Allosaccharopolyspora coralli: one gene and its partner. The main gene of each other region encodes a partner of the protein of the gene in region 2 in a complex. Links are inferred from orthologs where the notes say so. Each region holds a gene or a part of one and is shown on either strand. Other genes may lie near its edges. The genes, in order: GIY23_RS14540 and smc.

Region 1 (16,025 bases), 630 kb from region 2 along the record:
GACGATCACCCGGCTGCCGTCGACCCGGACCTGCGAAGTCGCCGGGTCGATCCGCCGCCCCATCTCGGTCACGATCTCGTCGTCGACCTCGACCCGGCCCTCCGCGATCATCTGCTCGGCGGCACGGCGCGAGGCCACCCCGGCCTTGGACAGCACCTTCTGCAACCGGATCCCCTCGGCGGCCGGGTCGGCGGGGGCGGGGTGTTCAGACATCGTCGATCGCATCCACTTCGGGCAACAAGGGAGCCAACGGCGGCAGATCCTTCAACGACGACAGACCGAGGCGTTCCAGGAACAGCTCCGTCGTGCAGTAGAGAATCCCGCCCGTGCTCGGGTCGGTACCGGCCTCCTCGACGAGGCCACGACCCACCAGGGTACGGATGACGCCGTCGACGTTCACACCGCGTACCGCCGCGACGCGCGACCGCGTCACCGGCTGCCGGTAGGCGACCACGGCCAAGGTCTCCAGCGCGGCCCGGGTCAGCTTGGACCGCTGTCCGTCCAGCAGGTACCGCTCGACGTACGGCGCGTACCTCTCCCGTGTGTAGAACCGCCAGCCATCGCCGACGCGACGCAGATCGATCCCCCGAGCGGCCTCGGCGTACCCGGCCGCGAGACGCTCCAACGCCGACCGGACACGTGCCACCGGCTGTTCGAGCGCGTCCGCGAGCAGTTCCTCCCCCGCGGGCACGTCGACGACCAGCAGCAACGCCTCCAGCGCCGCGTCGAGATCGGCGTCGTCCGTCAGGTCGGGCGCCTCGCCCACCGGCGACGGCTCGGCCACGTCCCCTGCCTTCTCGGCCGGATCTCCTGCCTGATCGGCCTCGGCGACCGGGTCGGCGACCTCGGCATTCGAGGCGACAACGGAGCCATCGGATGCGGCGACCCCGGAACCGGCGTCTGACCCGATCGACGCCCCGGCGTCGGCTGCTCGGTCGGACTCCCCCGTCACCGGAGCGTTCGCCGCCACGGGAATGTCCCCGCTCGAACCGCCGATCTCGTCCTCCCGCGACGCCCCGTCCCCGACGCGCTGGGGCGCACCGTCGGCAGTCTGCTCGGCCGGATCTTCCCCGGCCTCGCCGTCGCTCACCCGTACTCCTCTTCCTCATCGCTCGACTGCAGCCGCTCCGCCTCGGCCCGCGCCTGATCCACGCTGCCGCCCTCCCAGCTCACCGTCAGCTCCCCTAACGGATTCTCCTGGTCGAACGCGACGACGCGTTCCCGGAACAACTCCAGCAGCGCCAGGAACCGCGCGACGATCTCCACCGTGTGCGCACAGTCCTCGACCAACGCACCGAACCCCGCGCGGCCCCGTTCTGCCAGCCTGATCCGCAACAACGCGGCGTGTTCCCGCACCGACACCTGGTGCTGGTGAAGATGTTCCAACGACACCGCCGGCGGCGGCTTCGGGCGGAACACCGCGGCCGCGACCTCCGCGAACCGCTGTGGATCCACCCCGATCGTCACCTCGGGCAACAGCGCCTCGAACCGGTCCTCCACGGCCACCGACCGCGGATAGCGGCGCAACGCACCCGCCTCCAACTCGCCGAACAGCGCCGCCACCTGCTTGTACGCGCGATACTGCAGCAACCGCGCGAACAACAGGTCCCGCGCCTCCAGCAACGCGAGATCGTCCTCGTTCTCGACCTCGGCGGCGGGCAACAACCGCGCCGCCTTCAGGTCCAGCAACGTCGCCGCGACCACCAGGAACTCGGTGGTCTCGTCGAGGTTCGAACGCTGACCGAGGCTGCGAGTATGGGCGAGGAACTCGTCGGTGACCTTGTGCAACGCCACCTCGGTGACGTCCATCTCGTGCTGCGAGATCAGCTGCAGCAGCAGGTCGAACGGTCCCTCGAAGTTCTCCAGCCGGACCGTGAACCGGTTCCCCGACTCCGACTCGGTACCGGTGCCCAGCTCTTCCGGCGAGGACGGCGCGGCCGCCACGGAAGATCCGGCTTCGTCCGCCGACACAGGAAGCTCACCCGGGATCACAGGTGACCTCAACTCTCGGACTCCCCACGCAGCCTCCGGACCAGAATCGACTCGTCGCCGCGCTCGTCGAGGTCGGCGAGCAGCACGGCCACGGCCTCCCGGACGATACGCCCCCGGTCGACCACCACGTCGTGCTCGGCCCGTAACGCCAGCCGGGCCTGTTCCAATCCGAGCAGTTCAGTGCCCGAGACGTAGACCGTGATCTTCGAATCGTGCTTTCGACGGCCGCTGCCACGCACCGGAGCGGGCTCGGCCTGCGCCCCGTCCTCCGTGGTGGATTCGGCCTCCTGCCTCGCCGTGGTCCGGAACAACTCGGCGGCGCCGGGTAGCGCCACCCGCCGATTCACAGCGCGCCCCCGAGCCGACCCCACTCCGCTCTCACCGGGCGATCACCTCGCGCGCGAGCGTGCGGTACGACTTGGCGCCGGCCGAGCGCGGTGCCCAGCGGATGATCGGCTCACCCGCGACCGTGGTCTCCGGGAACCGCACCGTCCGGTTGATGACGCTGTCGAAGACGATGTCGCCGAACGCCTCCACCACGCGGGACATGACCTCGCGCGAGTGCAATGTGCGCGGATCGAACATCGTCGCGAGAATGCCGCTGATCTCCAACTTGGGATTCAACCGCTCGCGCACCTTCTCGATCGTGTCGATGAGCAGCGCGACCCCGCGCAGACTGAAGAACTCACACTCCAGTGGGATGATCACCCCGTCCGCCGCGGCGAGGGCGTTCACCGTGAGCAACCCCAACGACGGCTGGCAGTCCACCAGCACGTAGTCGTAGTCCTTCATCATCGGGTGCAACACGCGCCCCAGCGCCTGCTCGCGACCGACCTCGGCGACCAGCTGGACCTCAGCGGCTGAGAGGTCGATGTTGCTCGGCAACAGGTCCATGCCCTCGACCGTCGTCGACATCAGGACGTCGTTGACGTTGACGTTTCGTTCGATGAGCACGTTGTAGACGGTCTGCTCGAGCTGATGCGGCTGCACACCGAGGCCCACGGACAACGCACCCTGCGGGTCGAAGTCCACCAACAGCACCCGGCGGCCGTACTCGGCCAGCGCCGCGCCCAGGTTGATCGTCGAGGTGGTCTTGCCCACCCCGCCCTTCTGGTTGCACATGGCCACGACCGTGGCCGGCCCGTGCCGCTGCAGCAGGGGAGGCTCCGGGATCTGGCGGTTCGGCCTGCCGGTGGGACCGACGCCGGCACTGCCGACCTCGTCGGCCGCGTCGACCTCCTCCGGTGCATCCGCCTGGTTCGGGGCGATGCTCAGGTCGACCGCACCCCGCGACCGCCCGTCGGCGGAGGGCTGCGGTGTCGACATGGCGATCTGACTCCTTGTCTGCCGGTGGCGATCGACCGCAGCCTAAGCGGCATGTGCGACCAGCGGCAACGCGCCTCGCCGACGTGTCGCAAATAGCTCCACCCGGTGCGTCCCGGCTCAGCCGTGCGCGCGGGGGTGCGCCGTTGCGTAGACCTCGCGCAACGTGCGAACGGTGACCAACGTGTACACCTGGGTGGTCGTCACCGACGAATGCCCCAGCAGCTCTTGTACGACCCGAACGTCCGCGCCGCCCTCCAGCAGATGCGTGGCGAACGAGTGCCGCAACACGTGTGGCGAGACCTCCGAGGCCAGTCCCGCCCGCTGCGCAGCCGACTTCAACGCCGTCCACGCGCTCTGCCGGGACAACCGCGTCCCCCGGGAATTGACGAACACGGCAGCCGACCCGCGCCCCCGCGCGACGAGCGTCGGACGTGCGCGCACCAGGTACGCCTCGAGTGCCTCCAGCGCCGGGCGCCCCACCGGCACCAGACGCTGCTTTCCGCCCTTGCCGTCCAGCACGACCGTCCGCTCCGAACGATCCACGTCGTCCAGATCGAGTCCGACCGCCTCCGAGATCCGGGCGCCTGTCGAATACAGCAACTCGAGCAGCGCCCGCTCCCGCAGCCCGCGAACATCGGAGGAACTCGCGCCGTCGAGCAGTCGCGTCACCTCCGCCAGCGGCAACGCCTTCGGCAGCCGCTGCGGCGGGCTCGGCGGCGCGACCTCCCGCGCCACGTCCGCCTCGACCACTCCCTCGGTGAGCGCGAACCGATGCAGACCTCGTGCCGCCACCAACGCCCGAGCCGTGGACGACGGTGCCAACGGGGCACGATCGCCGGTTCCCGACCGCAACGCCGCCACGAACGAGGACACGTGTTCGGCACGTACCTCGGCGAGGCCGGCGACTCCGCAGGCGGTCAAGTGCTCGGCGTACCGTCGAAGATCCCGGGAGTACGAGTCGACCGTGCTGGGCGCCGTCCCGCGCTCCACCACCAGATGCTGCACGTACTCCGTGACCAACTCCCGCAGTGCCGCGGGAAGCTCCTCCCAAGCGTTCACCGACCTCGCTCCTCGCATCGCGTGCCACCGTGATCCTAGAGCGCCTCGCGCCGACTCCGCCGCAACGACCTATTGGAGGCTCGCCCGGAGTGAGGGCTGTAGTCAGGCACACTGCGCCGACGGCCTGGGCACACCAACCACTCGCGAGGGTTGGGCGAGAAACGCATCAGCGACGACGACCGCGAGAACGCAGTCCGGGCATCCGGGACCATTTCGCCGCCGGCCAGCTGACCATGCAGGAATCCGAGGACCGGTCGGCCACCCCACCCAGACGCGAACCGCCAACGACCTCGGGCCGCTGTTCACCGACCTTCCCTGACCGCATGCGCCGGTCGCCCACCTGCTGTCCCCGCACGGCTCACCATCGACCCCGCACGGTGCCCCGTTCCCCCCTTACGGCCAGCCCGTTCCCCTGATGGACAGAGGGTGCGTCCGCCGTTCTGCTCAGGTCAGGTAGGACCGTGCCCTACGGGCAGAAATGCCAGTTCCCCAAGGCATTCTCAGGTCGCCGCTGGGCGAATCGGTGGGGCCGATCACGCCACTCGGTGTCGATCGGTCGCGGTGACACGTGACCCCGGCACACCGCATCGGCGGCCAGCAGCCCGGCCACCGTCGCCGCGTTCACGATCTCTCCCGCATGGACGCCTCGCACCGCCTCCTGCAACGGAACGCGAGTCACCACCATGTCCGCCTCCTCGTCGCCGACCGGTGACGAGCGCGAGACGTCCGAGAGCTCGCGCGCGAGGAAGACGCGTTCCGACTGATCGGTGAACCCCGCGGACGACGCGAGATCCACCAGCACCGACCACTCGGCGGCCGCGATACCGACCTCCTCGGCGAGCTCCCGACGTGCGGCCGCTGCCGGTGTCTCACCGTCCACATCGAGCAGTCCAGCGGGGATCTCCCACAACCGGCGACCCAGCGGGTAACGGTACTGGTGGATCAGCACCACGTGATCCTGCTCGTCCAATGCCACCACGGCCACCGCACCCGGATGCTCGACCACCTCCCGACGAGCGGTCTCGCCGCCGGGCATGGCGACCTCGTCGACCCGCAACGCGAGGATCTTTCCGACGTGGACATCCTCGGAGGAGACCATTCGGAACTCGTGGGTTCCCTCCGTCGGCGCTACCGGGCCACCACCTTGTCCGCCACCGTCGTGCACGACCGGCCCGTCCCGGTCGGCAGGCAGATCTCGGTCCGCAGGACTCGGCTGTTCATTCACCGCCGTCCACCTCGTTCCGGCTCACTCCGTGTTCGTACCCGACTCGGACCGCACCGCGACCTCCACCGGAAGCCGTTCCGCGGCACGGTAATCCAGCGCCGCCCGCACGAATGCGGCGAACAGCGGATGCGGCCGGGTGGGGCGGCTCTTGAGTTCCGGATGCGCCTGGGTCCCCACGAAGAACGGATGCTGATCACGCGGGAGTTCGACGAACTCCACGAGCCGCTTGTCCGGGGACAGACCGGAGAAGACCAGTCCCGCGTTCGACAGCCGGTCCCGATAGGCGTTGTTCACCTCGTAGCGGTGCCGGTGGCGCTCGGTGATCTCCTTGTCGCCGTAAGCGTCGGCGACCGTCGAGCCGGGGTCCAGCATCGCCGGGTACGAGCCGAGGCGCATCGTGCCGCCCATGTCCCGATCTCCGGCGATCACGTCCTGCTGATCGGCCATCGTGCTGATCACCGGATGCCCGCACGCCTCGTCGAACTCGGCCGAGTTCGCCCCGTCCAACTCGGCAAGGTGGCGCGCTGCCTCGATGACGACGCACTGCAGGCCCAGACACAGACCGAGCAGCGGGATCCCGTGGGTTCGCGCGTACTTCACCGCGCCGAGCTTGCCCTCGATTCCGCGCACACCGAAGCCGCCGGGAACGAGCACCGCGTCCACCTCGGCGAGCGCCTGTGCGGCCCCCGCGTCGGTCTCGCAGCTGTCCGAGGCGATCCAGACGATCTCGGTCTTCGCCCAGTTCGCGAATCCACCGGCACGGATCGCCTCGGTCACCGACAGGTAGGCGTCCGGCAGGTCCACGTACTTGCCCACGAGGCCGATGCGGATCTTCTCGGTCGGCTTGTGCACCCGGTCCAGCAGGTCACCCCACACCGACCAGTCGACGTCACGGAACGGCAGACCGAGCCTGCGCACGAGGAACGCGTCCAACCCCTCGCCGTGCAGCACCTTCGGGATGTCGTAGATCGACGGAGCATCCGGGCACGCGACCACACCGTCGGAGTCCACGTCGCACATCAGCGCGATCTTGCGCTTGAGGTCCTCAGGCAGATCCCGGTCCGAACGGCACACCAGTGCGTCGGGCTGGATACCGATGTTGCGCAACGCGGCCACCGAGTGCTGCGTCGGCTTCGTCTTCAACTCCCCGGACGGCGCCAGGAAAGGCACCAGCGAGACGTGCAGGAAGAAGCAGTTGTCCCGCCCGACGTCGTGACGCACTTGGCGGCACGCCTCCAGGAACGGCAGCGACTCGATGTCCCCGACCGTGCCGCCGACCTCGGTGATCACCACGTCGGGCGTGCGGCCGTCCTCGTCGGGCTCGGCCATCGCGCGGATGCGCGTTTGGATCTGGTCGGTGATGTGCGGGATCACCTGCACGGTGTCACCGAGATACTCACCGCGCCGCTCCTTGGCGATGACCGTCGAGTACACCTGCCCGGTGGTGACGTTCGCGTTCCTGGTCAACGGCCGGTCCAGGAAGCGCTCGTAATGTCCGATGTCGAGGTCGGTCTCGGCCCCGTCCTCGGTGACGAACACCTCGCCGTGCTGGAACGGGTTCATGGTGCCCGGATCGACGTTGAGGTACGGATCCAGCTTCTGCATCGTCACCCGCAAGCCGCGGGAGGTCAGCAGCTCCCCGAGACTCGACGCGGTCAAGCCCTTGCCGAGTGAGGAGGCCACGCCTCCGGTGACGAATACGTGCTTGATCGTGTGTGCGTGCGGCACCAAGAAAGCTCCCCGTGGTCAACGCCGTCGCCTGGCTCTGAGTTCTGCGCTGGCAGGGACGGTTCACCCGCCACTCCCACGGGATTCCAGCCTATCCCACGCGGTCGCCCTCCCGCAGCGCACCCCGGACCGCAGCGCGACGGCACACCTGTCGCGTTCACGGCACCGACTCCGCCCCGGCGAGGTCCACCAGGAACCGGATCGACTCGGCCGTGTCCAGCGCCATCGTCGTGAGCTCGCGCCATGCTTGCTGGTGCACCGAGAGCGCGTTCTCGCCCACGCAGCGCTCCCACCCCACACGGTCGGAACGGAACGCGGCGTCGGGATGTCTGCCGTCACCGAAGCCGAGCAGGGTGAAGGAGCCGTCCAACGGAAGCGGACCACTACGGAACGGCACCACTCGCACGGAGACTGCCTGCGACCGCGCCGCGGCCACGAGCCGGTAGCGCTGCTCAGCGAGTACCTGCGCCTCCCCGGCGAACCGGTACAGCGCGGACTCCGCCAGGACGGTCTCCACCCGAGGTGACGGGCGGACCGCACGACCGGGAATCCCGTCCTCCGCGCGGGCCAGCACCTGGCGCTGCCGGTCCAGCAACAGCTGGAGCCGCCGTTCGGCGGCGGAGCCGGCCCGGGCCCGCAACTGAGCCTCCGCGTAGTCCGTCGTCTGCAACAGCTCGGGCACCGACTCGGTGGCGAAGACCCGGACGGTGCTCGCATCGGACTCCAACCCGACGTAGGAGCGGCGGTCCGGAGGGAGCACGTCTCTGTACGACTCCCACCACCCCTTCCGGCGCGCCTGCCTGGCGAGTTCGACGAGGTGCGCTCGATGATCACCTTCGACGCCGCACGTCTCGGTGATCGCCATCACCGCGTCCACACCGACGCCCTGCTTCGCGGATTCGATCTTGCTGAGTTTCGCCTGCGGCCAACCCAGCGTCCTCGCCAACTGGACGTGGGTGAGCCCTGCATCGAGACGGACGCGTTTGAGCTCGGCCGCGAGGACACGGTGACTCAGTTCGGGGCTGGAGGGCCGCTGCGGGGCCGGTCGAAGGTCGCCGGACGACGGGCGCGAGTCCCGCGGAGCGGATTCCGACGCAGGGACGGAGTCGGGCGGTTGACCGGTCATGCGTCCATCGTCGGACGCAGCCGTGGCCAGGTCCATGCATATCACCGGATCGAATGATCGCAATTCGAATTATTCGAACGCATGATGAAGTCTAAGGAACCCAACCCGGTCCGGCGCGCCTCTCCCCTCCGTCGTGCCGGATCTCATGGCCGGGCGGTACGTACCCCGAGCGTGCCGCCCGGCACCCGCGACCACGGTGCACCGCTGCGCCAGAACAATCAGCCCCGCACATCAGGAGAAGGACCTTGCGCACCTTCAGCCACGCCGTACTGCCCCGAGCGCCCTTCGGTCTGCTCACGCAACGCCAGAACGGTCGCCACCCGTCCAGGGGCCGAGCCCACGTTGTCCACGGTGGACAGGGCCGAAGCCATCGTGGAGTCGGCTCGCACGACGCCGATCGGTCCCCGGCTCTCCGCTGCCGCGCGGCTCCCGGCGAGGACAGCGCCCTGACCGGCGCGATCCATCTCGGTGGCGAACCGTGCGATGGTCGCGGCCCTGTCCTGGTCGCCCGACTGCCCGGAGCCGGTGACCACGACCGCGAGCTCAGCGGGTTCGATGTCCTGAGCGACCCGGACGAACCCGCCTTCCGTCAGACCGCCGAGGGCGGCGGCTCGTTCCTCGGGCGACGGCTGCGCCCCGGCATTGCCCGAACCGGCCAAGGTCAACGATCCGAGAAGTCCTCCTGCGAGAGTCCCGGGATCCGACGCGGGGGGCAGTTGCACTCCTGCCGGAAGCAGCTGCGTGACCACCCTGCGGAGTTCGTCCGCCCGGTTCGGGTCGGCGAATCCGTCGGTCAGCTGTACCTCCCCGGTGACCCGGGCACCCGCGTCGGCGAGCGTCCGTTTCACGGCCTCGCGCTGTTCGTCGGGCGCGTCCCCGGTCGTCACCAGGGTGATCGTCCGGGAACGCAGCTGGTCGCGCACCGCCGTCGGCGCTACCGACGTGCCGAACTGCTCGGCGGCCGCGAGCTGTCCGCGGAGCGCGTCGCGTTCGGACCGCAGCTGCTCCACCTCCTGGCCGAGCGCGTCGCGTTGACCTCCCACAGTGGTCAGCAGACGTTCGCTGACCGACGTCGATCCGAGCAGGATGCCGACGGTCAAGGCCAAGAAGACAGCGGCGAGCGAGACGATGTGATAACGAACCGAGATCACGAGAACAACCCCTTGCCGAATTCGAGGACCGAGTTCCCCGTGTCGAGCAGAATCTGGAGATACGCGGAGCCGAAGCCGGTCGCGGCGAGAGTCACGAACACCGTCAGCGCCACCGCGAGGACGAGGAAGACCACCGCCGCCGTGGGTACTCTGCTGCGCTGCAGCGTGGCTACCGCGGACGCGTCGACCACTTTGCCGCCGAGGCGCAATCGGGTCAGGAACGTCGACGGGTTCGACCCCGCACGACCACTGTCCAAGAACTCCCGCAGTGTCGCCTGGAAACCGACCGTGACGACGAGGTCGGCGCCATGCGCGTCCGCGAGCAGCAGTGCCAGGTCTTCGGGATTGCCGGACGCGGGGAAGGTGACGGCCCCGATGCCCAAGTCCTGGATCCGTTCCAAGCCGTGCGCGTGGCCGTCGACGTGAGCGGGCAACACAACTTCGGCTCCGCACTTGAGGGTCGCGGTTTCCATCAGTTCCGGATCGCCGACGATCACGTCGGGCGTGTGGCCTGCCTTGCGCAAGGTGTCCGCACCGGTTTCCACTCCGACGAGCACCGGACGATGGTCACGAATGTAGTTCCGCAATCCCTGCAGATCGTCAGCATGCCCGTAGCCGGGTGCGACCACGACCACGTGTCGCGACTCCATGGCCACCGACAGATCCGGAACGCCGACCCCGTCGAGCACGAGCATCCGTTCGCGGCGAAGAAACTCGATGGTGTTTGCCGAGAACGCTTCGAGCTGGGCAGACATCCCCGCCTTTGCCTCGATCATCTGGTCGGCGACGGAGTCGGCCGTCTGCTCGGTCCCTCGTGCGACCTCGTTCTCACCGACAAAGACACCGCCCTCGTGCAGCCGTACCTTCGCGCCGTCCTTGATCTTGTGCAGTACCTCGCCACCGACGTTGTCGACGAGCGTGATCCCGGCCGAGACGAGGACCTCCGGTCCGAGGTTCGGGAACCGGCCCGAGATCGACCGGGCGGCGTTCACCACACCGCCGACCTCCGCGGACACAAGTGCCTCCGCCGTGCGGCGATCCAGATCGGCCTGGTCGATCACCGCGATGTGCCCCTTGTTCAACCGGCGAACGAGGTCACCCGAGCGGCGCTGGACCCGCGCACTCCCGACCACACCGGGCAGGCTTTCGTCCTGACGTGCAAGCAGTCCACTCAGCTTCATGCAGCGATGGTGACAAACCGATCACGTGAAGCCGGTTCGCCACGCCGAGACGACTCGTCCATTCGCAGTATCGGACGCTCCGGGCTACGGCCCGTACGGCTTCGGTCAGGACCGCGGTCCGGCCGTCTGCCGTGTCCGCGAACGCTTCGCGGGCTTCTTACCGCTCTTGGCCGGTCCGTTGTCGTCCTGCTTGTGCGCGGCAGCCGTGGCCAGCAACTCCTCGGCGTGTGCTCGTCCCGTTTCCGTCGACTCGAGCCCTGCGAGCATCCGAGCGAGCTCGGCGACCCGACGCTCGTCGGTCACCATTCGCACGTCGCTTCGCGTGACGCCGCCCTGCGAAGCCTTGTCCACCACCCAGTGTCGGTCGGCGTAGGCGGCCACCTGCGGCAGGTGGGTCACGACCACGACCTGGTGTGTCCGGGCGAGCCGGGCGAGTCGACGCCCGATCTCCACCGCGGCACGTCCCCCCACTCCCGCGTCCACCTCGTCGAAAACCAGGGTCGGCACCGTGTCGGCGCCGGCGAGCACGACCTCCAGACCGAGCATCACTCGCGAGAGCTCACCACCGGATGCTCCCTTGTGGATCGGCAGCGACGGAGCGCCCGAATGCGCCGCGAGCCGCAGTTCGACCTCGTCGGTACCGTCCGGGCCCGCATGCAAGGCGCGGCCGTCGACGTGCAACGCCGCCTCGGTCTCGCGTTCGGCCTCTTTCGGCTGCACTCCGACCTCGACCCGGGCTTGAGCCATCGCGAGACCCTCCAGCTCCGCGGTGACCGCGGTGGCGAGCCTGCCCGCCGCCGCACGCCGTTGCTCGGACAACGAGGCCGCCAGTCCGGACAGCCTTTCCGCCAACTCGTCGCGGCGTGCGGCGAGGGCCGCGAGGGCTTCCTCCGAGGTGTCCATTCGGGACAGTCGATCCCGCGCCTGCGCAGCCCAGTCCAGAACGCCGTCGACGTCCGCCGCGTACTTCTTGGTGAGCTGCTTCAGATCCGCCTGTCGCGCGAGAACGTGCTCCAGACGAGACGGGTCCGCGTCGAGGCCGTCGAGATAGGCACCGAGTTCGGCCCCCACGTCGGACAGGACCGCCGCCGCTTCCTCCAGGCGCGGCTCCAGGTCTCGCAAAGCCGGGTCTTCCGCCGTGGCCAGCTTGCGACGCGCCTCACCAACCAAGCCCAGGGCGCCGGGCACGTCCGGGTCCCCGTCCGGCGACCCGTTCACGGCAGTGTGCGCACCGGTCGCCGTGTCGCGCAGCTGGTCGGCGTCGGCCAGCCGTCGTGCCTCGTCGACGAGTTCCCGGTCTTCTCCCGGCTCGGGCGCAGCCGCCTCGATCTCGGCGAGACCGTGTCGCAGCAAATCGGCCTCGCGCGCGAGTTCACGCGAGCGTTCCGTGCGCTCCTTCCATTCCCGCGCCGCGTCGATCCACTCGCCCCGGACCCGTTGATAGTCACGCAGCACCGCGAGCACCGGCTCGCCTGCGAACCGGTCGAGCACCGCCCGCTGCTCACCACCGCGCAACAGGCGCAGCTGGTCGTTCTGCCCGTGCACCGCCAGAAGCTGTTCGGACAGGTCCGAGAGCACCGCGTTCGGCACCGACCGCCCGCCGAGGTGGGAGCGGGAACGCCCATCGGAGTTCACGGTTCGCAGCGCGATGAGACTGCCGTCGTCGTCCGGTTCGGCCCCTGCCTCCGCGGCCACGGTGCCCGCAGGAGTGTCCTGTACTGCCTCGAATCGTCCTTCCACGAGCGCGCGCGAGACGTCGTTGCGCACCTTCGACGCGTCCGCTCGTCCCCCACCGAGCAGGTGCAACCCGGTGACCACCATGGTCTTACCCGCACCGGTCTCACCGGTGACAACGGTCAGCCCGGTGTCGAGTTCGAGAGTCGCGTCGTCGATGACGCCCAAGCCCTGGATGTGCATCTCCGCCAACACACCCCGCACCCTAGCGTCACACAGCACCGGACTGGTCGACATCGAACCGATCAAGTGTTCGAAAGGAGATCCGTTCGTCATCCACGCCCGGGCGTGCCGCCGTCGTCTCCCCCACCGGGAGCCGGGGCGGCTGTCCCGGCACAGGAGCTCTCACCAGTGCAGGAACCTGGATGCCGACGGCGGTCGGTTCGCGACTCTCGTCGGTCCTTCGAACCCGCCGCCGGTGTCCGACACGCCGCACTGGCGTGTCCGACCACACCGTCACTCCGCAGACGGCCCACGCCAGCCTTGCACCGGGAGTTCGAACTTCCGCACGAGTCGATCAGTGAACGGCGTGTCGTAGAGCCGGACGAGACGCACCGGGGTTCCACCCGCGGTGACCTCGATCCGCACACCCGGCGGCAGATCGAAATGTCGTTGGCCATCACAGCACAGCACCGCTTCGTGGCCGTGCTGATCGACCTCGAGTGCCACCAGCGAGTCGCGGGCCACGACCAGCGGTCGGGCGAACAAGGCGTGGGCGTTGCTGGGCAGCACCACGAGCGCCTGCACCTCGGGCCACACCACAGGTCCACCTGCCGAGAAGGCGTACGCGGTGGAACCGGTGGGGGTCGAACACAGCACGCCGTCACAGCCGAAAGCCGACACCGGATGCTCGTCGACCTCGACCACCACGTCGAGAATGCGTTCCCGGCTGCTCTTCTCGACACTGGCCTCGTTGAGCGCCCACGTCCTCGCCAAGACTTCTCCGTCCAGCCAGGCCGTGACGTCGATCGTCATCCGTTCCTCGACGTGATAGACCCCCCGCACCACGGCGCCGACGGCGTCGTCGAGGTCGTCCGAGTCGGCACCGGCAAGGAACCCGACCCGGCCGAGATTCACCCCGAAGACCGGGACGCCGGCCATGCGGGCCAACTCGGCGGCGCGCAGGATCGTGCCGTCGCCGCCCAGCGCGAACACCAGCTCGGTACCGTCTGCAGCCTCCGTATCGGCGGTCACCACCTCGCTGAAGCAGTGCGCCTCGATCTCCGGAGCCTCCTCGTCCAGTACCCGGACGAGAAGGCCGGCATCGATCAGCTGACCGGCGACCTTCTCGGCCGTCCTCAGGTTGTGCTGGCGGCCCGTGTGGACGACCAACAGCACCGCGCGTCTCACTGCGTGCCTCCCGCGCTCTGTTCGGTCACCACGGACCCACTCTTGTCTTGTGGTCCGGCACGCACGGCCTCGCGCACGCGCCGCCGACTCTCGTCACGAGAACTCTGCTCACCGGCGCGCAACCACGCGAAGTACTCGACGTTGCCGGACGGGCCCGGCAACGGGCTCGCCACCACGCCGTGGACCCCGAAATCCCCGCTCTGCGCGTGTTCGAGGACATCGAGCACGACCTCGGCACGCAAGTCGGCATCACGTACGACACCACCGGATCCGAGGCGGTCCTTGCCGACCTCGAATTGCGGCTTGATCATCGGCAACACGTCGGCTCCGGTCTCCACGCACGCGGACAGCGCGGGCAGGACGAGGCGTAGCGAGATGAACGACAGATCCGCGACCACGAGACCCACCGGGCCACCGATGATCTCCGGGGTCAACGAGCGGACGTTCGTGCGATCGTGGATCCGCACCCGTTCGTCGGTCTGCAACTTCCACGCCAGCTGTCCGTACCCGACGTCCACGGCAACGACCTCGTGTACGCCCCGCCGCAGAAGCGCGTCGGTGAAACCGCCGGTGGAAGCGCCTGCGTCCAGGCACCGGCGACCGGTGACGTCGAGACCGTCGGCTTCGAAGACCTCCAACGCACCGACCAGCTTGTGCGCCCCTCGTGAGGCCCATTTCGGATCGTCGCGATCCTCGGTGACGAGGACAGGAGCGTCGATCTCCACCGCGGTCGCCGCTTTCCGCGCTATCATGCCGCGGACGGTCACGCGCCCGGCGGCGACGAGTTCGGACGCGTGTTCCCGCGACCGGGCGAGCCCTCGCCGCACCAGCTCGGCATCCAACCGCGCCCGTCGTGGCACCGCTCAGCTCCCGCCGTGGGGCCCGGACTGGTGGTTCTCGGTCCGGCCGAGCGCCTCTGTCAGGGCCGTGTGGGCCGTGTCGAACCGCTTGACGTGGTCGGCAACGGGGAGCTCGTCGAGTCCGCGCAGTCCCTCAAGTGCCGAGTCGATCGCCTGCTCCGCTGCACTGCCGTCGTCGGGCGCGTTCCGCCGCGCCAACATCGACGGTTTCGGGGCCGTCACGGACGGAGTCGACTCCGCCTCACCATGTGACTCCGTCCCGGTCACTGACTCTGCACTGCCGTGCGACGAGGTCATGCGCTTCCGCTCCCCTTGGTCTCCCCCACACTCGGTGACTGTCTCCACGCTATCGGACGGGTGTGCCGCGTGCGCGCACCTGGCATCGGTCAGGCCAACCCGAGTTCGTAGAGTACCGATTTCGCCGTCGCGTCCGTGCCGACGACGTCCACCCGGCCCTCGCCCGTCGCCCACCATGCGGCGCAGAGCGCTCGCAACGCAGCGAGCGGGTCGGCGTCGTCCTGCGCCGTGGAACTACCGAGTTCCACCACGGACTCCGCGCATCGCACTGTCCAGGCTTCGGACCCGCGGATCTCGGTCGCGGCCGCGGGTTCGGTCACCGCCCGCACGTCCGCGCCGATTCGGTCCGGACGCTGCTCCGATGCGGCGGTGAGTACGTCCCGCGGGGTCCCGACACCGGTCAGCACGAACAGTGACGGCATGCCGTACGCGACAGCGCCTGCGATGTCGGTGTCCAACCGGTCGCCCACCATGAGCGGGCGTTCCGCACCACTCGAAGCGACCGCACGTCGTAGCAACGGCACCTGCGGTTTGCCCGCGAACTCCGGTTCACGTCCGCTGGCGGTCCGGAGAGCATCGACCATCGCGCCGTTGCCGGGCAGCTCGCCGCGTTCCGTAGGCAAGGTGCGGTCGCCGTTACTGGCGATCCAGAGTGCTCCGAACCGCAGCGCCAGGCAGGCCTCGGCAAGATCCGCCCATCCCGTCGTCGGGGAATGTCCTTGCACCACCGCGACCGGCTCGTCCTCGAAGCGGCGGACCGGAGTGAGACCGACTCCGGCGACCTCGTCGGCGAACGCCGCACTGCCGATCACCAGGACGGCCGCTGCCGGCGGCACCGACTCGGCGACCATCGCAGCGGCCGCCTGCGCGCTCGTGCTGATCTCGTGCGGTTCCGCTGCGAGGCCGAGCGCCCGGAGATGGTCGACGACCTGCGCAGGTGATTTCGACGCGTTGTTCGTGACGAATCGGAGCGCCACGCCGGCCTCACGCGCGCCG
Region 2 (15,029 bases):
CGGCGTCGGGCTCGCCGATGCGCCGGAACAACAGCCGCGCGGACTCTGCGCCGATCTCCGCGCAGGGTTGCGCGATCGCCGTGAGCCGCGGCGAGAACACATCCGCCCAGGGGAAGTCGTCGAAAGCGACGAGTGCGGTGTCGTCGGGCACTCGCAGTCCGTGCTCGCGCAGCGCCTGCATCGCGCCGATCGTCATCCCGTTGTTCGCCGTGATGAGCGCCGTCGGCGGAGTCTTCGACGAGAGCAATTCGGTGGTGGCGTGCAGTGCCGGCGCCGTCTGCGATCGGCCCTCTGCGAGATACCCGGCCTGGAAATGGATCCCGTTGCGCCGCAGACCCTCCCGGTACCCGTCGATCCGTTCGTCCGTTGTGGACAGTCCACTTCGGCCGCAGACCAGCGCGATGCGGCGATGTCCCAGCGAGGCGAGGTGGTCGACGAGCTGTGCCGTCGGCTCGGTGTTCTCCGGACCGACCTGGTCGTAGCGGGCGTCGACGAGGCGGTCGGCGAGCACCAGCGGAAGACCCTGCCCGGCCGCGTACTCGAGCGTGCGGGAGGCGTCGGCGGACGGCGCGAGGATCACGCCGTCCACCCGGCGCTCCCGCATCGCGCGCACCACCGCGAGTTCGTGGTCCGAGTCGTCCCGGGACTCGGCGACGACCAGCGTGTAACCCTGCTGCACTGCGGCCGTTTCGATGCCCTGGAGCACTTGTCCGAAGTACGGATTGGTGATCGCCGACATCACCACGGCCAAGGTGCGGCTGCTGGCCGTCGCCAGCGAGCGGGCGAGCGTGTTCGGGGCGTAGCCGAGAGTCTCGATCGCGTCGTCGACCAGGCGCCGCGTGTCGGGGCGGACGGTGCGGGTGCCGTTGACCACGTGCGAGACCGTCGCGATGGACACCCCAGCGTGCCTGGCCACGTCGGCCATCGTCGCCATGACGCCTCCCCGTCGCGTGCGGTCCGGTCATTCCGGACACTATCAAGGTAACCGCTTGCGTAAGCGCTTAACACGGGTCTACGGTCGCGACCATTCGTCGCAACGGGCGTGATGCGCGCCACCGCCGAAAGGGAGTTCCCTCGATGAGTACCGACCAGCGCACACGAGCGCCGGGCGCCGGGCGCGGCGCCGTTCTGGGCGCGTCGACGATCGCGGCGCTCGGCGGGCTGCTGTTCGGCTACGACACCGGCGTCATCTCGGCCGCGCTGCTCTACATCGGCCCGGCGTTCGGCCTCGACGACGCGATGAAACAGATCGTCGTCGCCTCGCTGCTGCTCGGCGCCATCGCGGGCGCGTTGGCCGGCGGTCCGGTCGTCGACCGGCTCGGCCGCAAGCGCACGTTGATCGTGGTCTCCGCCGTGTTCACGGTCGGCGCCCTGCTCTCGGCCGCCGCACCCGGCCCGGGTGTGCTCATCGTCGCGCGCGTGCTTCTCGGCGTCGCCATCGGCACGAGTTCGCTGGTGGTGCCGATGTACATCGCCGAGATCGCACCGCCCTCGGTGCGCGGCCGCCTGGTGTCGATGAACCAGATGATGATCACCATCGGCATCTTCGTGTCGTACCTGGTGGGCTACGCCTTCGCCGACAGCGGCGGATGGCGCTGGATGCTCGGCCTCGCGGTCGTCCCGTCGCTGGCGATGCTCGTCGGCCTGTTCACTCTCTCCGAAAGCCCGCGGTGGCTGCTCGCGCAGGGACGCACCGAGCAGGCGCGCGCCGCGCTGGTGCGCTCGCGAGGGGCGCACGAAGCCGAGACCGAACTGGCCGAGATCTCCGAGGCGATGCGCGAGGAACGCAAGTTTTCCTACCGGGACCTGTTCAGCCCCCGGCTGCGGCCCGCCGTACTGCTCGGTGTCGCGGTCGCGGCGACGAACCAGCTCGTCGGCGTCAACGCGGTCATCTACTACGCGCCGACGATCCTGCAGCAAGCCGGCATGGGCGACTCGGCCGCGATCCTGTCCTCGGTCGGCATCGGCGCCACGAACATGATCTTCACGGTGATCGCGTTGCTGCTCATCGACAAGGTGGGGCGGCGCCCGTTGCTCATCGGCGGCACCGGCGTGGTCATCGCCGTCCTGTTCGGGCTCGGTGCGCTCTACCTGCTACCGACCGTCGAGGGGCTCGGCATCCTCCTCACGGTCGGGCTGATGCTCTACGAGGCGGCGTTCGCGGCCAGCCTGGGCATCGCGATCTGGCTGATCAACAGCGAGATCTTCCCCACGGCGGTCCGTGGGAAGGCCGCAGGCATCGGCACGATGACGCACTGGGTGCTGGACTTCTTCATCTCGATCTCGGTGCTGTCGATCATCAACGCGTTCACCGCGACCGGCCTGTTCTGGATCTACGGCGTGTTCGGCGTGATCGGGTTGGTGTTCCTGTACCGCAATCTGCCGGAGACACGGGGTCGCACACTGGAGGACATCGAGCAGTCTTTGCGCGGCGGGAGCTCGTGAGCTCGCTGTCCGTGCTCGTCGAACGAGCACAGGAGCTGGCGGACTCGGGACAGCGGCGGCTGCTCGGCATCACGGGGCCGCCCGGCTGCGGCAAGGGAACGGTCGCGGACGCGCTCGTGCAGGCGCTCGGCTCCAGTGCCCTGGTCGTGCCGATGGACGGATTCCATCTCAGCCAGGCGGAGCTGCGTCGCCTCGGGAGGCGGGACCGGATGGGGGCCCCGGACACGTTCGACGTGTTCGGGTACGTCGATCTGCTGCGCCGCATCCGCCGACGCGAGCCGGTCTCCGCACCGGCGTTCGACCGCGAGATCGAGGAGGCCGTCCCGGATGCGATCTCCGTCCCTGCGGACGTTCCGCTCGTGATCACCGAGGGCAACTACCTGCTGCTCGACACCGAGCCGTGGGATTCGGTCGCTGGGTTGTTGCACGAATCCTGGTTTCTCGCTCCGGACCACGGCGTCCGGGTGCGGCGGCTCGTCGCACGCCACGTGCGGTTCGGTAAGACCTCGCCACAGGCCCACGAGTGGGTCAGCCGCTCCGACGAGCGCAACGCCGCGCTGGTGGCGCCGAGCCGATCTCGCGCCGACCTCGTCGTCGAAGGCGATCCGACAGAGGCGTGAGCCTTTTTAGTTGCTCCAGCCACCAAAAAGACTCACGCTCCCGGCTGCCAGCGGGACTCACGCTCCCCAGCCGACCCCGTGCGGTTAGCCGATGTTTAGCGGCACTGCCTACCGTCGGTTCGGCCGCGCGCCGCCGTACGACCTCGGCACTCCCGCCTCCAGGGCGGCGCCGGAGGAGCGACGGAGGGAGGTGAGGTCATGAAGAAGACCACCGTGCACAACGATCCGAAGGAAACGGTCGGTTCCGGCCCCGTCGGTGTCCGGATCTCCTGAGTTCGTTCGCGGCGGGCGGGGTGCTTGCCCCGCCCGCCCCCGGAGAGGGGTGGACCGATCATGGACGTGGCACTCGTGACCATGCCCTGGGCCTCCGTCGAGTACCCGTCGCTGGCGTGCGGGATCCTCAAGACCGTCGCGCTCGGCAATCCGTACGTCGACGACGTCCGGGTGCTCGACGCCAACCTCGACTTCTTCGACTGGGCCCACGACGAGGCCGACCTGGACACCGCCGGGTACGGGCATTTCGCGCTCGACTCCTACTTTCAGGGTCACGGCGACTGGGTGTTCTCGTCCGCACTGTACGACGATCCACACTGGAGAGTCGCCGAGTTCGCGCCTCGATGCGACGACGAGGACACCCTGAAGCTCTGTCTCGATCTGCATCGACGGGTTCCTGATTGGATCAAGGAGTACGCCCGGTCGTGCGCGCCCGCACCGGGAGAAGTGTTCGGGTTCACCACCACGTTCCAGCAGAACACGGCGGCGCTCGCGCTCGCGGCCGAGCTGAAACGGATCGAACCGCAGGTCGTGACGGTCCTCGGCGGCGCGAACTGCGACGGGCCGCAGGGTCGCGCGTGGCACCGCAACTTCCGCCAGATCGACTATGCGGTGCGCGGCGAGGGCGAGCGGTCCTTCGACGCGCTGCTCACCGCGATCGGAGCGGCGACGGCGGTCGACGACATCCCGGGATTGTGCTGGCGCGACGCCGACGGTGACTCGGTCGCCAACGGCATGACCTCCGCGCCGCTGCCGCCCGCGAGCATCGTCGCGCCGAACTTCGACGGATACTTCCCCCGATTCGCCGCGTCGCGTGCCGCGACCTCGATCGAGCCGCGACTCGTCGTGGAGGGAGCGCGGGGATGCTGGTGGGGCGAGAAGCATCACTGCACGTTCTGCGGGCTCAACGGTTCGTTCATGCAGTTCCGCAGCAAGAGCCCCGAGCGGTTCCACGACGAACTCCTTGAACTCGTCGAGCGGTACCAGATCCTCGACCTGTACCTGGTCGACAACATCCTCGACATGCAGCACTTGCGGACCGTGTTGCCGAGACTTCGTGACGCAGACCTCGATCTGCGGGTGCAGTGCGAGATCAAGTCGAATCTGCGGCACGACCAGCTACGCGACCTCGTCGATGCCGGGTTCGTGCAGGTACAGCCCGGTATCGAGAGCCTCAGCAGTTCCGTCTTGCGGCGCATGGACAAGGGGGTGACCGGGTGCCAGAACGTCCGGATGCTGCGCGACGCCTCCGAACTGGGAATGACGGTGATGTGGAACTATCTCTACGGATTCCCCGGTGAGTCCGATGTGGATCACCTCGCCGCCGCCGCGCAGATGCCCGCACTGGCCCACCTGCCACCGATGGACGGTGCCGACCGGGTGGCGATCGAACGGTTCAGCCCGTTCTTCGACGATCCCGCACTCGGGTTCGCCGAGAGGACGCCGGATCCGCAGTACGCCATCACCTACGACCTCTCGGCGGCCGAGCTGGACGACCTCGCGTATCTGTTCGCGGCCGAACCGGCGGGACTCACCGAACCCGCCGAGCGCGCGGTGCTCGACGCGATCGCAAGCTGGCGCACCGACCATGCGCGGAGCGGTCTCGGGTGGCATCGATCCGACTCCGGCATCGTGATCCTGGGCGACCGGCCGGGGCACGGGCGGACGGAACAAGTGCTCGACGACCCCTTCGACCGACACCTCTTCCACGCCCTCGACCGTCCCCGCACAGTGGACTCACTCGCGAGGGAATGTGGCGCCGAACACGCGAAGATCACCGACCGGTTGGCGGAATGGACGATGTCCGGGCTGGTGTACGGCGACGACGGCGCACACGTCCACGTCGTGCCGCGTGCCACCGGTCAGCAGCTGCTCCGCATCGCATGAGGGAAGCGCCCATGACTTCGAAGAGCACGATGCCGCCGGAGTGCTCCCGCACGGGAGAAGTACGGCTGACGAGCACACCTGCGAATCCTGTCCCCACGGCGCGCTCGCTGTGCGCGGCGGGAACCACCCGCGTCACCCTCGTCGAACCCGTCGCGATCGCTGCCGACGGGGACGATCTGCGCAGGCTGGACCTCGTACGGGAACTGACGGCGTGGGCCGTGGAGTGCGACTGGACCCTGCGGGTCAACGATCAGCGGGTCGACGAACTGCCCGACTGGCGTGCGTTCGCCCACCTGTACCCGCCGCGGTGGGTCGATGGGGACTGCGCCGATCGGGTGGATCTCGCGGAATGGTGCAACCGGTGGTACCCGGGACGGTGTCTCATGCGCCACGGTCCGGGACTCGTGGAAGTGCGTGACCGTCGACGCGACGTGCTCGACCGGTACGTCGTGGACGACGCCGCGTACGTGGAGGCTCTGCGTGAGCTGGGCGCAGGAAGGCCCCCGGCTTCCGTCGCCCCGTGGGTCGCGGAATCACTCCAGGAAGCCGGACTGCTCGTGGCGCTCGGCGAGCGACTGTGGTGGGCCCCGGTTCGAGTACGACGATGGCCGGTCCCCGCGATGGTGGTGTGAGCGCGCGACCGAACCACTCGCACCTCGGAACGGAGCACCGCATGACCCTGGCCCCGCAGGAGCAGGCCCACCATGTCGGGGTGCGCACCCGATCGTTCCGGGGCCTGCTCGTGAGCTGGGCGCTCACGTCGATGGGCGACGGGGTGCGGACGGCCGCTCTGCCGCTGTACGCGGCGGTGAGCACTCGCGACCCGCTGGCCGTCTCGGCGGTCGCCGTCGCCGAGGTGCTGCCGTGGCTGCTGGTGGCGCTTCCCGCCGGTGCGCTGGTGGACCGGTGTGAACCGAAGTGGACGGTGCTGTGGGCGCACGTGTTCCGGTTCGTTCTCACACTCGTGCTCGCGGCGAGCATCGTCACGGGCACCGACGTGCTGTGGGTCCTGGTCGCGAGCGCCTTCCTGCTGACCTGCGCCGAGACGTTCGCGGACTCGGCGTCGCAGTCCATGCTCGTCTCCTACGCCGGGTCCGACGATCTGGAACGGGCGAACGGTCGATTCGTCGGGGTGGAGACCACCGGCATCCAGATCGCCGGGCCGCTCGCGGCGGCAGCCCTGTTCGCGTGGGAGCCCGCGGCTTGCTTCGCGACGATCTCGCTGGCCTTCATCCTCGCCGCGCTACGTGTCTGCGTGCTGCCACGGGTGCGCGACTCCGGCGGCAAGACGGGCGCAGCCGACGGCGGGCAGTCCCGTACGACGCTGCGGTCGGAGGTGCTCTCGGGGCTCCGGTTCCTGCTCGGTGAACCGGCGTTACGCACCGTGGTGGGCGTCGTCGGGATGACGGCGCTGCTCATCAGCGCGGTCAATGCCATCGCGGTGCTGTATGCGATCGAAGTCCTCGAGCTACCCGCCGCGGCTGTGCCGACGCTGCTCGTGTGCACCGCCGTCGGCACCATCCTGGCCGCGCAGGTCGTGCCCTGGTGCGCGGAGCGCGCCGCGACGGGGCACGTCATGATCGGTTGTCTGAGCCTGCTGGCACTCGGGATCGCGCTGTTCGGGCTCGCGCCGGTGCCCGTCGTCGCGTGGATCGCGTACTTCGTCATGGGAGTCGGCGCCGGCGGATGGAACGTGCTGTCCGCGACGAAACGCCAGCGTCTCACCCCGGCGCCGATGATGGGCCGGGTCACCAGCGCACACCGGGTCCTCGCGTGGGGGCTCATGCCGCTCGGCGCCGCCGTCGCCGGACCGCTGGCGACATTCACCTCGCTGGGTACGGTATTGCTCACGGCGGCGGCGCTGGTGGGTGTCGTCGTCGCGTTCTCCGCACGGAGGCTCACCGCGTTGTAGGGAGCGAGATTTGTCCACTGTGGACTGCGACGACGATCTCTCGGAACTCGTGCGCCGGGCGGAGACACTCGTCGAGCGCGGTGCACGACGACTCCTCGGCATCACGGGAGCCCCGGGAGCGGGCAAGGGGACCGTCGCGGCCGACGTGCTCGACGCACTCGGATCTCGGGCGGTCGTCGTGCCGATGGACGGCTTCCACCTCGCGGAGGCCGAACTCCACAGGCTCGGGCGGCGCGACTGCAAGGGCGCTCCGGACACCTTCGACTCGGCCGGATATCTCGCGCTGCTCCGGCGGCTGCGGCATCCGGAGGGAGAGGTCGTCTACGCGCCGGAGTTTCACCGCGACATCGAGGAATCCTTCGCCGGAGCCATCGCAGTGCCGCCGGACGTGCCGCTGGTGATCACCGAGGGGAACTACCTGCTGCTCGACTCGGGGCCGTGGGCCCGGGTGCGGGAAGTGCTGGACGAGACGTGGTTCCTGCTGCCCGACGACGCAGCGCGAGTGCAGCGGCTCGTCGACAGGCACGTCCGCCACGGCAAGACCCCGGAAGACGCGCGCGCGTGGGTCGCCCGCAGCGACGAGCGCAACGCCACCCTCATCGCCCCGACCCGCACTCACGCCACCGTCCTGGTCCACGGCGACCCAATCTGACCGGGCGGGTGGCAAATTCGCGCGAATTTGCCACCTCGCTATCCACAGGGTGGGGGAGTTGTCCCCACCCGGGCGGGTGGAATGTGGGTGGGGACGCCCGGGGACTCGGTGTCGAGTTCGTCGGGGTCGGCCGGATGGTGGTCAGCGGCGGAGTTCGGTGCGGACGTCGTCGGGGATGCAGCCGGTGTGGTCGATCGGCGTCCACGGCTCGCTACGCACCCACTGCGAGCCGCAACCACGGCAGGCCAGCAGCGGGAGCCCGTCGAGTTCCGTGCGAGTGCGGTGCCAGGAGCACAGCGACCGGCACGCGTGCACCGCGAGCTGCGTGCTCATTCGTTGCCGGATTCCTGGCGTTGTGTGCTCTCGCCTGACTCGGGCTCGTCGTCGGTGGTCGTCGGCGAGGACGAGGTCGTTCCGCTCTGGGACGACGAGGTGGTCGGGCTGGTCGTGCTGGACGGTGGCGGCTCCGACGTCGGCGGCGAGGTCGTCGGCTCCGGTGGAGGCGTCGAGGTCGTCGGCGGCGCCGAGGTGGGCGGGCCCGGAGGCGGCGCCGGTGGTGGAAGCGGGTCGTTCGGGGTCGACCCCGGCGGCTCCGGGGTGGTGTTCACAGGCTCATCGGTCGTCGACGTGGGGCCGTTCGTCGTGGAACCGGACTCGCCGCTGGACGGCGACGGCGGTGCAGGAGGCGGCGGCGACCCGGGCGGCCGAGGAAGCATGCTGCTGGAGGAGGTGGTCGGCGCCGTGGTGGCGGCAGGCGGTCGGGGGTTCGCCGATGAGTCCGTCTGCTGGCTCGCGAGTGCGACGGTGGCCGCGGTGGCGAAACCGGTGGCGACGGCGAGACCTGAGGCGGCCAGCGCTGCCACCCGCTTGCCGATCCCTTCCTGGCCGTGCATCGGATCCATCGGACTCCCACTCGTTCGACCGGAGCGATTCGTCACGGCACGTGTGCCACCGGGCGTCTCCGGGCCGGGCAAGTCGCCCGAAACCGTCGGACACGGTAGCGGTGACAGCGGTACGGCCGGGACTCCGGGCGTCGGACCGTGCCGCGGTCGTGACTTCCCCGCGAACCCGTCGTGATCATGTCGACCGGACGCCGAGGACCTGACCGGCGAAGATCGCCACGAGACCGATGCGGCACCATACAGGGGTGAGTGATTCGGAACCGATCCGGTTGACCGCCTGGGTGCACGGTCGCGTGCAGGGCGTCGGTTTCCGGTGGTGGACACGGGCCCGCGCCCTCGAGCTCGGCCTCGTCGGCAGCGCCACCAACCTCCCCGCGAGCCGGGTCGAGGTCGTCGCAGAAGGGTCTCGTGTGAACTGCGAAAAGCTGCTTGCGGCGTTGCGTTCGGAGCGCGCGCCGGGAGCGGTCGAGTACGTCGCCGAACGATGGTCGGAGGCCAAGGGTGGTCTGGACGGCTTCGTCGAGAGGTAGTCGTGATCGACACCCGGACACCGGTTCTGCGAGGTCGTGGCCGCCCGCACGGGTAGGCTCCCCGGGATCGGGCGTGACTCGTCGTTCGCGGGAAGGTCGTCGGTAGCCGTGCATTTGAAGAGCCTGACCCTCAAGGGTTTCAAGTCCTTCGCCTCGGCCACGACGCTGCGCTTCGAACCCGGCATCACCTGCGTGGTCGGCCCCAACGGCTCGGGCAAGTCGAACGTCCTCGACGCGCTGACCTGGGTGATGGGGGAGCAGGGCGCGAAGGCGCTGCGCGGCGGCAAGATGGAGGACGTCATCTTCGCGGGCACCTCCGGCCGTGCCCCGCTCGGTCGTGCCGAGGTGACGTTGACCATCGACAACGCCGACGGCGCGCTGCCCATCGACTACACCGAGGTCTCGATCACCCGGCGGATGTTCCGCGACGGCGCTTCCGAGTACGAGATCAACGGCAACTCGTGTCGTCTGATGGACGTGCAGGAACTCCTCTCCGATTCCGGTATCGGACGCGAGATGCACGTCATCGTCGGTCAGGGCCAGCTCGCCTCGATCCTGCAGGCCAAGCCGGACGAGCACCGCAGGCTCATCGAAGAGGCCGCAGGCGTGCTCAAACACCGCAAGCGCAAGGAAAAGGCGCTGCGCAAGCTCGACGCGATGCAGGCGAACCTGACCCGGCTCACGGACCTCACCAGCGAGTTGCGCCGCCAACTCAAGCCACTGGGCAAGCAGGCCGAGATCGCGCGCAAGGCGCAGACGGTGCAGTCGGAGCTGCGGGACGCGCGGCTTCGGCTCGTCGCCGACGACCTGGTCAGTGCCCGGGCCGAGCTGGCCAAGGACGAAGCCGACCAGGAAGCCGCCCGGCATCGCCGCACCGAGGTCGAACGCGCGCTCCAGTTCGCGCAGAACGAGGAGAAGACGCTCGAGGAACAGGTCGCGGCCGACGCGCCGAGGCTCACCAAGGCGCAGGACACCTGGTATCGCCTCTCGGCGTTGGAGGAGCGGCTGCGGGGCACGCACCGCCTCGCCGGCGAGCGGCTCCGGCATCTCACCGAGCAGACCGAGCAGCAGCGCAGTGGCCGGGATCCGGAGGAGTTCGAGCGTGAGGCGGAAGAGGTCGCCGCCCGCGAGGAGTACCTGCAGGAGGAAGTCGAGCACGCTCGCGAGGCACTGGCCGAGGTGGTGGAGAGCCGTGCCGAGCTGGAACGACAGCACCAGGAGGCCGAGCGCGAGCACATGGCGGCCGTGCGCGCGATCGCGGACCGCAGGGAGGGCGTTGCCAGGCTGTCCGGCCAGGTCGAGTCGACCCGGAGCAAGGCCGGCGCGACCGGGGACGAGATCGAGCGGCTGTCGAACGCGCTGACCGAGGCGACCGAGCGAGCGGAGACCGCGCAGTCCGCCTTCGCCGACGCGCACGCCGAGTCCGGAGGCGCGGAGTCCGACGGTGCGGACCTCGAACAGCGCAAGGTCACCGCCGAGCAGGAGCGCGACGCCGCGCGTGCGCGGGTGGAGGAGCTCGTCAAGGACGAACGAGCCACCGAGCAGGAGATCGCGTCGTGGCGGGCTCGGGTCGAAGCGCTGTCGATGGGCCTGCGGCGCAAGGACGGCGCGGGCGCGCTGATGGCGGCGGGTGGCCGCGTTCCCGGCCTGCTCGGTTCGGTCGCCGCGCTGCTGACCGTCGAGCAAGGAGCGGAGGTCGCGCTCGCCGCCGCGTTGGGGGCGGTCGCCGACGCGGTCGCGGTGGACAGCGTCGACGACGCGGTGACCGCGCTCGAGGTGCTCCGCTCCGACGAGGCGGGATCCTCCGGGGTCCTCGTCGGTGGCGCACAGGCGGCGGACCGGTCACAGTGGCCCGCGCTGGACGGTGGGGCTCGCTGGGCCGTCGATCTCGTCCAGGCACCGGATGCGCTCCGGCCCGCGGTGACGCAGGCGTTGGACAAGCTGGCCGTGGTCGACGACCTCTCGGCCGCGAAAGCACTGGTCGCGCGGCATCCGCAGGTGCGGGCGGTCACGACGAACGGGGACGTGCTCGGCGCGACGTGGGCGGTCGGCGGTTCCGGGGACAACCAGAGCACCCTCGAGGTGCAGGCGGCCGTCGACGAGGCCGAACAGGAACTCGCCGCGGCGCAACGGCGATTGGAACAGCACTCGGCCGCGCTCGAAGGCGCCCGCGCCGAGGAACAGACCAGCCGGGACTCCGTGCGGGACGCGCAGGAACAGATCAACGAGGCGAACGTGCGGAACGCACGTAGTTCCGAACGTCTCGCCAGCCTCGAACGCGACGCGACCTCGGCGACGGCCGAGGTGCAGCGGTTGCGGGAGCAGCGGGAGAAGGTCGAAGCCTCCCGGGAACTCGCGCTCGAACAGCTCGCCGAGCTGGAGGAGCGGCTCGCGGCCGTCGAGAACGAGCAGGCCGAGCAGGCCGAGCCGGACACCGACGTCCGGGACCGGGTCGGGCAGGAACTCGGCACCGTACGCCAGCAGGAAATGGACTCCCGGCTCGCGGTGCGCACCGCGGAGGAGCAGGCGCGGTCGGTGCAGGGCAAGGCCGACCAGCTTCGTCGGCAAGCTCGTCAGGAACGGGAGGCCCGAGCGCGCGCCGAGGCCCAGGTGCGGGCGCGCGAGCGCGGCGCGCGGGTCGCGAAAGCCGTCGTCGCCGGGTGCGAGACCGCGCTGGAACGGATCGCGATGTCGCTGACCGCCGCGACGCGCGAACGCGACGAGGCCCATGCGCTGCAGAACGAGCACGAGCAGAAGCTCGGCACGGTGCGGACCCGGGTGCGGGAACTGTCCGGGGAGCTCGAGAAACTCACCGACGCCGTGCACCGCGACGAGGTCGTGCGAGCGGAGCAGCGGCTGCGGATCGAACAGATCGAGGCGAAGGCCATCGAGGACTTCGGCGTCGGCCTCGACGATCTCGTCGACGAGTACGGGCCGACGGTCGCGGTGCCCGCGAGCCAGGCCGAGATCGCCGAGTACGAGGCGGCGAAGGAACGCGGCGAGGACGTCTCCGAACCGCCGTCGGTGCCGTTCGACCGCGCCACGCAGGAGCGCCGCGCGCAACGCGCCGAGAAGGACCTCAACGCGCTCGGCAAGGTCAACCCGCTGGCGTTGGAGGAGTTCGCGGCGCTGGAGGAGCGCTACAAGTTCCTGTCCACCCAGCTCGAGGACATCAAGGACACCCGCCGCGACCTGCTCGGCGTGGTCAAGGAAGTCGACGAGAAGATCCTGGAGGTCTTCGGCGCCGCGTTCGAGGACGTCGCCGCCGAGTTCAAGAAGGTCTTCTCGGTGCTCTTCCCCGGTGGGGAGGGCAAGCTGGTGCTCACGGATCCGGACGACATGCTCACCACCGGCGTCGAGGTCGAGGCGCGGCCACCGGGCAAGAAGGTCAAGCGACTCTCACTGCTCTCCGGCGGGGAGAAGTCGCTGACGGCGGTGGCGATGCTGGTGGCGATCTTCCGCGCTCGCCCGTCGCCGTTCTACGTCCTCGACGAGGTCGAGGCGGCGCTCGACGACACGAACCTGCGCCGCCTGATCAGTTTGCTGGACGAGCTGCGCAGCACCTCGCAACTGCTCATCATCACGCACCAGAAGCCGACGATGGAGATCGCCGACGCCCTGTACGGAGTGAGCATGCAGGGCGACGGCATCACGACGGTCATCTCGCAGCGACTCAGCGGCGCCGACGGCGGCCCGAAGCAACCCGCCCCGATCGGCCCGGACGAGCCCCTCGCAGGCGAAGTCGTCGCGTCGGGCGACGAGGCACCGGAAGTCGAAGGCGGCTCGGCCGGCGGGGAACCGGACGGTGACCCTGCATCGGAGCAAGGAGTGGTGTCCGGGGAATCCGGCACGTCCTGAGTTGGGACCACCGCGCCTGCCGCTTAGGTGAGAGGGCGCGCGGATCGAATCTGTGGTCAGGCACGTTGCGCCCACCGTTTTCTCGCCGCGTACGCAAGCCGGCCACGCGCGGTTCCGCCACAGGACCACCAAAGCAGACCAACCCGTGCACCCTCTTACTTATCGGGCGCAGCCCGTCAGTGGCCGGTGGCGCCGTCGATCGACTCACGCAGAAGGTCGGCATGGCCGTCGTGGCGCGCGTACTCGGTGAGAACGGTGACGACGACGCGACGCAAGGACACGGCCTCGCCGGTGGTCCGGAGGCGCCCGGTGTCGTCGAATGCGGCACCCGCGACGATCTCTCGGGAGCGGGCACATTCCCGGTGCCACACGGCGAACGCCTCATCGACGTTGCCGTCGAGCTGCTCGAAATCCTGCTCGGGGTCCTCGTCGGAGTAGTACAGCAGTGGCACGTCCGCACCGGCGTACTGGATGCGGAACCACCACCGTTCCACCCCGGCGAGGTGACGCAGCAGACCGTGCAGGCTCAGACCCGAGGCTGCCACGCTGCGGCGGGAGAGCTGTTCGGGTGTGAGACCGGCGCATTTGAGCTCGAACGTGGCGCGGTGCCAGTCGAGCGACGCGGTGAGGATCTCCCGCTCGTCCCCGACGCGGGGCAGCGGTGCTCGGGTGTCGGCGGCCCACGCGGCAGCGAAGTGGGCGGGCGTGGTTCGGTCGCTCATCCGCACAGCATGGTCTTGCCCCCCGACAGTCGCCTCACATTGCACAGGAGGCTCACTGCTGCGGTCGGCGTGCGTAGTGCACGGTCTTTGCGGTGCGGAAGAACAGATCTTCCCGTTGGTCGACGCCGTCCGGATCGGCTGGGTCGAGCAACCGATCCAGCGTCGCCAGGTCCGTGGCGTCCACATCTTCGGCGAGAGCACTGCGGTAGCGCTGCATCCAGTGTCGAACGCATCGTCGAGGTGCCTCATCCAGCGGCGCGGGAAGGTCCACGAGGAATGTCCTGCTGCGTGCATCGACCAGTCCGGCTCGCCTCAGCATGCTCGGCCAGTCCTCGACCGTGGACGCGGATCCGGGCAACTCCGCGCGCATCGCGGTGAACCGCTCGTTCATTGCGTCGTCCAGCCTGAAGTGCAGCCCGGGCCGCCCGAATCCCAGATCGCGCGGCAGCCAGCGGGACGGCAGTCCGCCCTCGGTCAGGGCAAGCACTCCACCGGGTGCGAGCAGGGTGCTGAGCTGTTCGAGCGCCGTTTGCTGGTCGCCTACGTGGTGCATGGTGTTCGCCGACCAGATCAGGTCCGCGGTCTCCAGCCGGCCCAGATCTGCCGGAAACTCGGCCACTGTCGTGCGCAGGTGCTGGCCCAGGTGCTTCGCGCGATCCTCAGCGCGAGCGAGCAACTCCGGTGCGCCGTCCACGGCGACGACCTCCGCGCGTGGGTACGTCTCGGCCAGCTGGCAGGCCGCGACGCCTGGTCCGCTGCCGATGTCGAGGACCCGACGCGGCCGCAGGTCGCTCAGCTCGTCGATGGCCTGTCGCACGTACGGACGGTGGACCTCCCCCTCGTCCTCGAGTAGGTCGGCCATCGCAGCCCAGTCGATGTCGTTCATCCGATTCCTCCGGCACGTCCTCGATCAGGTTCAGATCACCGCGAGTGCGGCTCAGTCGGGAAGCTTCGGTTGCCGTGACCTGCGTTCTGCGGTCCACGGCGATCCCGGGATCCATCCTGAGCGGCGTCTCTTGAATTTGACAAACCTGTTTGCCACTTCTGCAATAACCTCATGGATGAGGTGCTGGCCGACGTCGGCCCCCGGCTCAAAGCCATCCGGCAAGCCCGCTCGTGCACGCTCGCGGCGCTGTCGGAGATCACCGGAATCTCGATGAGTACGCTGTCACGGCTGGAATCGGGGCTGCGCAAACCGAGCCTGGAACTGCTGCTGCCGATCGCGCAC

What was found.
Region 1: the proteins of smc (region 2) and GIY23_RS14540 are in contact, whole or in part, in a crystal structure (PDB 3ZGX), measured with the Bacillus subtilis proteins. The link is inferred for Allosaccharopolyspora coralli from one-to-one orthologs.

What each region holds. Positions count from the first base shown.
Region 1 is NZ_CP045929.1:3,092,178-3,108,202, forward strand. What follows is about bases 1-2,794. They hold GIY23_RS14540 (segregation and condensation protein A), read right to left. Parts: upstream 1,915-2,794; coding sequence 1,087-1,914; downstream 1-1,086. Other genes in these bases: GIY23_RS14530 (pseudouridine synthase), read right to left, coding at 1-213; scpB (SMC-Scp complex subunit ScpB), read right to left, coding at 206-1,090; GIY23_RS14545 (hypothetical protein), read right to left, coding at 2,001-2,339; GIY23_RS14550 (ParA family protein), read right to left, coding at 2,371-2,794. Outside these bases: more of GIY23_RS14550, read right to left, coding at 2,795-3,318; site-specific tyrosine recombinase XerD, read right to left, coding at 3,436-4,395; GIY23_RS14560 (NUDIX domain-containing protein), read right to left, coding at 4,844-5,476; GIY23_RS14565 (CTP synthase), read right to left, coding at 5,624-7,330; GIY23_RS14570 (helix-turn-helix domain-containing protein), read right to left, coding at 7,488-8,456; GIY23_RS14575 (copper transporter), read right to left, coding at 8,675-9,607; putative cytokinetic ring protein SteA, read right to left, coding at 9,604-10,788; DNA repair protein RecN, read right to left, coding at 10,894-12,717; GIY23_RS14590 (NAD kinase), read right to left, coding at 12,979-13,872; GIY23_RS14595 (TlyA family RNA methyltransferase), read right to left, coding at 13,869-14,732; GIY23_RS14600 (hypothetical protein), read right to left, coding at 14,736-14,954; GIY23_RS14605 (HAD-IIA family hydrolase), read right to left, coding at 15,119-16,025. UniProt on the Bacillus subtilis protein: Participates in chromosomal partition during cell division. May act via the formation of a condensin-like complex containing Smc and ScpB that pull DNA away from mid-cell into both cell halves.
Region 2 is NZ_CP045929.1:3,724,861-3,739,889, reverse strand. Bases 8,950-13,279 are described here. They hold smc (chromosome segregation protein SMC), read left to right. Parts: upstream 8,950-9,329; coding sequence 9,330-13,079; downstream 13,080-13,279. Other genes in these bases: GIY23_RS17365 (DinB family protein), read right to left, coding at 13,256-13,279; GIY23_RS17375 (acylphosphatase), read left to right, coding at 8,950-9,221. Also shown: GIY23_RS17420 (LacI family DNA-binding transcriptional regulator), read right to left, coding at 1-934; GIY23_RS17415 (sugar porter family MFS transporter), read left to right, coding at 1,078-2,445; GIY23_RS17410 (nucleoside/nucleotide kinase family protein), read left to right, coding at 2,442-3,065; GIY23_RS17405 (RiPP maturation radical SAM C-methyltransferase), read left to right, coding at 3,399-5,225; GIY23_RS17400 (DUF5825 family protein), read left to right, coding at 5,237-5,857; GIY23_RS17395 (MFS transporter), read left to right, coding at 5,899-7,137; GIY23_RS17390 (nucleoside/nucleotide kinase family protein), read left to right, coding at 7,148-7,789; GIY23_RS17385 (hypothetical protein), read right to left, coding at 7,931-8,122; GIY23_RS17380 (hypothetical protein), read left to right, coding at 8,147-8,866; more of GIY23_RS17375, read left to right, coding at 8,919-8,949; more of GIY23_RS17365, read right to left, coding at 13,280-13,801; GIY23_RS17360 (class I SAM-dependent methyltransferase), read right to left, coding at 13,854-14,687; GIY23_RS17355 (helix-turn-helix domain-containing protein), read left to right, coding at 14,859-15,029. UniProt on the Bacillus subtilis protein: Required for chromosome condensation and partitioning.